Regions from separate parts of the Acuticoccus sp. MNP-M23 genome, predicted to be linked through region 2. Evidence: riboswitches for the same ligand, from Rfam matches in the RefSeq annotation. Region 2 holds a riboswitch; the other holds the start of a gene.

Region 1 (3,399 bases), 750 kb from region 2:
TTTCATCCGCGCTCCACGCCCGGTCGAAGTGGGAGGTGACGCGCGCGCCAACCCCCTGCACCAGAAGGCGCATCCGCTTGCCAGACACTTCGGCGAAGCCCTTGATGCGCAGAACGTCCGGCAGTGCACCCGCCGCCTCGACGCGGGCGACAAGCGTCTCGGCGCTCTCCACCGCGGGGAGCGTGACGATGAAGGTGTCGAAGTCGTCGTGCTCGTGGTCGTCCGCGCCGTCGTGGTGGCTGTAGCGGCTCTCGATCACATCCTCCGTCGCGGCGCCGAGGCCGAGGAGAATGTCCGGGCTGATCGCCCCGTTCTCGGACGGCACCACCTTCACCGAAGCGCCCAGATGCGCGCCGAGCCGCTCTTTCGCGGCGGCAAGGCCCGCAGTGTCGACGAGGTCGGTCTTCGACAGGATCACGAGGTCGGCGCAGGCGATCTGGTCGTCGAACACCTCCTCGATGGGGTCGTCATGGTCGAGCGTCTCATCGGCGGCGCGCTGGGCGTCGAGCGCAGCGGGATCGTGCGCGACGAGGCCGCGGGCCAGCGCATCGGCGTCGGCAACCGTGATCACGCCGTCCACCGTCACCCGCGCGCGGATGGCGGGCCAGTTGAACGCCTGCACCAGCGGCTTGGGGAGTGCGAGGCCGGACGTCTCGATGAGGATGTGCTCCACCATCGGCTCGCGCGACAGGATCGCGTCCAGCGCAGGCTGGAAATCGTCCGCCACGGTGCAGCAGATGCAGCCGTTGGCCAGCTCGACGACGTTCTCCTCCGGGCAGGTGTCGATCCCGCAGCCGCGCAGAACTTCGCCGTCTATGCCGACGTCGCCGAATTCGTTGACGATGACCGCGAACCGCCGTCCGCCCGCATTTTCGAGGATGTGGCGCAGGATCGTCGTCTTGCCCGAGCCGAGGAAGCCGGTGACGACCGTGCAGGGCACGCGCGCCCGCGCACCGGCCAGAACGCCAGTGGGAACCGCCGGGGCGGGTGTGTCGAGGCTCATGATACGGCCTTTCCGGTGGCTGAAGGGAGCGGTGGGACGCGGGAGACCATACCGGATTTCAGGCATTGCGGGCGGCCGCGCCAGGGCATCACGCCGCCACGCGCTTCGGCCAGAAGCCGTGCGCCCTCGATCAGGTCGGCGGCATTGTCCTCGGCCAGGTCGCCGAAAACGTAGGTCCAGCCGTCTTCCGCCACAAAGGCGGCAGACAGGCGGCGCTTGCAGTTGCCGAGGCACTCGTGGCCGATCACGGTGGCGGCGCCGTCGTTGGCGGCCTCCACGCCCGCAAGCAGGCGCTGACCGGGGCGCGGGTCGCTGTCCGCGCCGTCGGCATTGCGGCAGCTTGTGCAGACCAGCAGCGTTACGGGTGAGGGCGCGCCATGCGGCTCGTCCTGCGGCGCCGCGTCCGTCGTCGCCATGGTGGCGGACGGGGCGGTCGCCGTCATCGTTGATGACGTCATTCTTCCCTCCGTCTCCAGTGTCCCCGCTGGAGGTTGGTTGGTTTCGCGCGCCTTCCGGCAGGTTTCCTGGCTCGCGGCTCGAACGCTGGTCCGCCGCCTTCCCGCTCCGGCCCGGGGGCGCGGATCAGTGGCAGTTGGCGGTCAGCTCGCCGCTCACAGTTGCGGGCACAGCCGGGGAGTTGAGCGAAAGCCCGCACCCCGTTCCCTTCTCCGGCACGCACGCAAACACGTCGCGCCCCGGCACCGTTGGCAGAGGCCATCTGCTGTCATGGCCCCGTGGGTGTCAAGCTGGACCGCGGCGCCGGGCCGCGCGGCAGACATGCCCGTCATTCCGCAATCGGGCTTGCCAGCGCCCTTTCCTCGCGCGAAAGCAACGCCATGAGCGCACCACTTGCCATCACCATGGGCGAACCCGCCGGCATCGGCGGCGAAATCACCCTCGCCGCCTGGGCCACCCGGCGCCTGCCGCCCTTCGTTCTGATCGACGACCCGGCGCGGGTCCGGGCGCTCGCCACCACGCTGGGGCTGAACGTGCCGGTCGAGGCCGTGAACGGTCCCGCCGAGGCCGCCGAGGTCTTTGCCCGCGCGCTCCCCGTCCTGCCGCTGTCCGAACCCGTGCCGCTGGCGCTCGGCACGCCGTCGGGCGGCACCGCGCCGGCCGTGCTGGAATCCATCCGCACCGCCGTTTCGCTCGCCATGTCGGGGGCGGCCGGCGCGGTCGTGACCAACCCGATCCACAAGGCCGTGCTGATCGACGCCGGCTTCCGCCATCCCGGCCACACCGAATTTCTGGCTGAGCTGGGCGGCGTCCCGCGCACCGTGATGATGCTTGCCGGGCCGGACCTCCGCGTCGTTCCCGTCACCATCCACATTGCGCTGAAGGCCGTGCCCGCTGCCCTCACGGCGGACGAGATCATCGAGACCGGCCGCATCGTCGCTAGAGCGCTGCGGCAGGATTTCGGCATCGGGAGCCCGCGCATTGCGGTGGCGGGCCTCAACCCCCACGCCGGTGAAGACGGCAAGATGGGCACCGAGGACCGCGACATCATCGCCCCCGCCGTCGCCACCTTGCAGGCCGACGGCATTGCCGCATTCGGACCCCTGTCAGCCGACACGCTGTTCCACGCCCGCGCCCGCGCCACCTACGACGCCGCGCTGTGCATGTATCACGATCAGGCGCTGATCCCGATCAAGACGCTGGCGTTCGACGAGGGCGTCAACGTCACCCTCGGCCTGCCGTTCGTGCGCACCTCGCCCGACCACGGCACCGCGCTCGACATCGCCGGCAAGGCCATCGCCCGGCCGGACAGCCTGATTGCTGCCATCAACCTCGCCGCGGACCACGCCGCGCGCCGCTTCGGAAAGACACAATGACCCCGCAAAGCCCCCGTCTCGGCGTCAACATCGACCACATCGCCACCATCCGCAACGCACGCGGCGGCGACAATCCGGACCCGGTGCGGGGCGCGCTGATCGCAATGGAACACGGCGCCGACGGCATCACCGCGCACCTGCGCGAAGACCGCCGCCACATCCGCGACGAGGACATGAGCCGCCTGCGCGCCGAAGTGCCGCTGAAGCTCAATTTCGAGATGGCGGTCACCGAGGAGATGCTGACGCTCGCCCGCGAGATCTCCCCCCACGCCTGCTGCCTGGTGCCTGAGAACCGCGCCGAGATCACCACCGAGGGCGGGCTCGACGCCATTGCCGCCGGCAACGTCCTGCCGGACTATGTGGCCCGCCTTGCCGACGCCGGGATCCGCGTCTCGCTCTTCATCGACCCGGATGTGGCGCAGGTGGAAATGGCCGCCCGTGTCAAAGCGCCGGTGATCGAGCTGCACACCGGCCGGTTCTGCGAGGCCACGGGCGAGGAGCGGGCGCGTGAGCTGAAGCGCCTCACGGAGGCTGCCCGCGTCGCGGAAGAACTCGGCATCGAAT
Region 2 (3,399 bases):
CCATGGCGCTGTGCGGAGAGACCGACATCAACGCGCTGGGTGCGCACAATGTCTGGGGCGGGGTCCCGCGTTCGGCCCCGGTGGTGAACACCGACAACGAACGGGCGCTCCACGCTGTCGGCGCCTGATCGCGCAAGAGGAGCAATCCGTGCGGCGGGAGATGGCACGCTTTCTGTAGCCCATGCGTTGGTCCTGGGGGCAAGGCGGTGTGGCGGCTTTGCCTCAGGGCACGATCGGGGCTTCGGCGCCGACGGGTCGAGGTGCTTCGATACCGCGCGGGCGGCCTCTGACGTTGCCGTTTACGTGCGGGCATAGCCAAGCGGCTGAAAGGAACCATGGGCAAGAAGATCCTGCTGCTGGGGGGAACGGAGGAGGCCAGGGAACTGGCCGAGATGCTGGATGAGGCGGGCGCGAACTTTGTCGTCTCGCTGGCAGGCCGCACGGCCGCGTCCTATCCGGGCCCGATGCGGGTCGGCGGGTTTGGTGGTGTCGACGGTCTGGTCGACGCCATCGGCACGGATGGCTTCGAGGTTCTGGTGGATGCCACGCATCCGTTTGCCGCCCACATGAGCGTCAACGCCAAACGCGCCGCGAAACTTGCGAAAATCCCGTACTACCGGCTTGAGCGCCGGCCCTGGCGCCGCGCCAAGTCAGACCGATGGGTGGACGTGGACAGCCTGGAAACGGCGGCCGAACGGCTCGACAGTGGCTCGACCGTGTTTCTGGCGGTGGGGGCCGGCGGTCTCGCGCCGTTCCTGCCACGGCGCGATCTCAAGCTCATCGTGCGCTCCATCGAGGCGCCGAACCTCGGCAACCGGCGCGATATCGTGGTGATCCAGCAGCGCGGTCCGTTCGACATCGAGGACGAGAGGGCGCTCTGGGACCGCTACGGGTTCGATGCGCTGGTGACCAAGAATTCGGGCGGCGAGTCGGCCGGTGCCAAGCTGGTGGTCGCCCGCGAACGGCGGACGCTCGTCTACATGGTGCGCCGGCCGGGCCGGCAGCCATGGCCCAGCGCCCACGATGCCGAAAAGATGATGCGCAAACTGCGCCGCCATCTGCGTTGACCGCCGGATGCCGCCCGAATGGCGCCGGATGAGGAAACGCTGGTGCGTTGCGGCATGATGCCCTATTAAAGGGAGGCTTGGTGTTTCGTGCGGCCTCACCGCCTGCCGAAACCGAAGAGGGAATCCGGAGCCCGGCTTTTTTCGTGAAAGGAAAAGCCGATCAGCCGGAGCCGCTCCCGCGACTGTGTGCGGCGAGTGCTTTGCCATCTTGTGTCACTGGGATGCTCTTTGCAGGGCGGACCGGGAAGGCCGGTGGAGCATGACGACCCGCGAGCCAGGAGACCTGCCGGGCAAGTGCAACCGAACGCTGTCGGGATGACGGCGAAGGAGAAACGACCATGACCACCGAAACCATGACCACCCGCGCCACCGCCCCGATTTCCGGCAACCACACCGCCCGCCTTGCCACAAAGGACGTGCTGGCGCTGGCCGCTGCCGCCTTCATCGGCATCGCGACCATCTGGGTCACCGGCCATTCGCAGGCCTCGGTCCTGCACGACGCGGCGCACGACACGCGCCACGCCGCCGGCTTCCCCTGCCACTGAGCCGCCGGACCCAGTTAAAACCATGTTCTCGAAAATTCTGACAAGCGCCCTGTTCGCAGGAGCGCTCGCAGGGCTTGTGGCCGGCGTGCTGCAGCTCATCTTCGTCCAGCCGGTGCTGCTCCATGCCGAGCTTTATGAAACCGGCGCCCTTGTCCACTTCGGCGCCGAGGGGGCCAGCGGCACCGCCACTGTTGCCGGTGGCATCGACGTGCTGAGGGATGGCCTCAGCCTTCTGTTCAGCATGCTCGTCTACACTGGCTACGCGCTGGTTCTGCTGCCGCTGATGGCGGTTGCGGAGCGACGCGGCGTGGCGGTCACCGCGCGCCGCGGCATCGTCTGGGGCCTTGCGGGGTTCGCAGCCGTGCAGTTCGCGCCGGCCTTCTCGCTGGCGCCCGAAGTGCCGGGCGTTGCGGCGGCAGATGTCGTGCTGCGGCAAATCTGGTGGTGGGCCACCGTGATTTCCGCCGGCGCGGGGCTGTGGCTGATTGCGTTCAGCCGCAACTGGCTTGGCGTTGTGGGTGCGGTGGTGCTGCTTCTCGCACCGCACCTCATCGGTGCGCCGGAGCCGGACGGGTTCACCGGCCCGGTGCCCACCGAACTGGGCGCCACCTTTGCCGCCCGCGCGCTGGGCGTTGGCGCGATGGCGTGGGGGCTTCTCGGTCTGTTTGCCGCCGTGTTCTGGCGCAGCGAGCAGGCGGCGTCCGCGAAGGCGTCAACACTTCAGCCGCGCACCTGACAGAATCTTGCGGCGGGCGCAGCTTTGTCCGCCGCAATCTGCCGGCGACGAAGCAAGCCCATTGCGAGGACGGAACATGGCACGCGGACTGGCGCTTTTTGCGATCGGCCTGATTTTTGGCGGGGGCATCGGCTTTCTGGTGGCCGCCGGTAACGGCATCACGCTGGACGGGCACGACCATGGCGACCTATCCCACCACGGCGCGGCGGCGGGCGGTGGCGGTCATGACCATGGCCTCTTGAACCGCCCCGCCGGCAACGCGCCAGCCGTGACGATGACCGTCACCCCCGACACGGTGAGCGGCTACAACATTGCGCTTCAGACAACCGGTTTCCGCTTTGCGCCCGAAAATGCCGGCAAGCCGGACAAGCCCGGCGAGGGCCACGCGCACCTCTACGTCAACGGTGCCAAGGTCGCCCGCCTTTACGGACCATGGGTGCATGTGCCGGCACTCCCCGAAGGCCGGGTCCATCTGGAGGTGACGCTCAACGCCAACGATCACCGCACGCTGGCTGTGGATGGCCTGCCGATCCACGCCACCCGGATTTTGCACGCCGACTGAGCGCGTGGCCTAGCGGCGCACGAGAACCATCCGGGCCAGCGAGTTGTAGCGCTGCTTGAAGGCAAAGCGCGAGCGGCGAAGATAACGCTCGAAGAAGGTGTACTTCTCTTCGTCCCAAGTTTCGATCACATGGCTCTTCACCGCGCGCAGGCCCTTGATCCAGTCGGCAAGCGTCGCCGCATACTCGTCCGGATCGTTCTCCAGGTAGGCAAGGCGGAACGTGCCGTGTGAGGCTGCGACAATCTCCTCGATGAACGGAATGTCGGACTGCGGGAACACCGTTTGCGGAAGCAGCGCCTTGGACGTGTCGAAGTCCACATTGTCCCAGACGATGGTCTGGAGCGAGAAGCGCGCGCCGGGTGTGGTCATCGCCGCAATGCGCTCGAAGAAGATGCGGTAGACGTCGATCTTCTGCGCGCGTGTCATCTGCGGGCGGGCGAAGTGCTCGAACGCGCCGATGGACACCACGGCCTGAAACGGCACGCCGGC

The links. A riboswitch is a leader RNA that binds a small molecule or an ion and turns the genes downstream of it on or off. The one in region 2 is predicted to bind cobalamin.
Region 1: another riboswitch for cobalamin. It lies ahead of RDV64_RS07925 (DUF1636 family protein); the one in region 2 lies ahead of RDV64_RS04400 (CbtB domain-containing protein).

The regions. Positions count from the first base shown of each region.
Region 1 covers NZ_CP133480.1:1,671,983-1,675,381, reverse strand. Annotated here, with positions in the region: gene cobW (cobalamin biosynthesis protein CobW) at 1-1,003, opposite strand, end outside; gene RDV64_RS07925 (DUF1636 family protein) at 1,000-1,461, opposite strand; cobalamin riboswitch at 1,521-1,669, opposite strand; gene pdxA (4-hydroxythreonine-4-phosphate dehydrogenase PdxA) at 1,840-2,835, shown strand; gene RDV64_RS07915 (pyridoxine 5'-phosphate synthase) at 2,832-3,399, shown strand, end outside.
Region 2 covers NZ_CP133480.1:922,087-925,485, reverse strand. Annotated here, with positions in the region: gene RDV64_RS04410 (alpha-hydroxy acid oxidase) at 1-128, shown strand, start outside; gene RDV64_RS04405 (cobalt-precorrin-6A reductase) at 336-1,067, shown strand; cobalamin riboswitch at 1,129-1,373, shown strand; gene RDV64_RS04400 (CbtB domain-containing protein) at 1,406-1,612, shown strand; gene RDV64_RS04395 (CbtA family protein) at 1,635-2,348, shown strand; gene RDV64_RS04390 (hypothetical protein) at 2,425-2,910, shown strand; gene RDV64_RS04385 (class I SAM-dependent methyltransferase) at 2,920-3,399, opposite strand, start outside.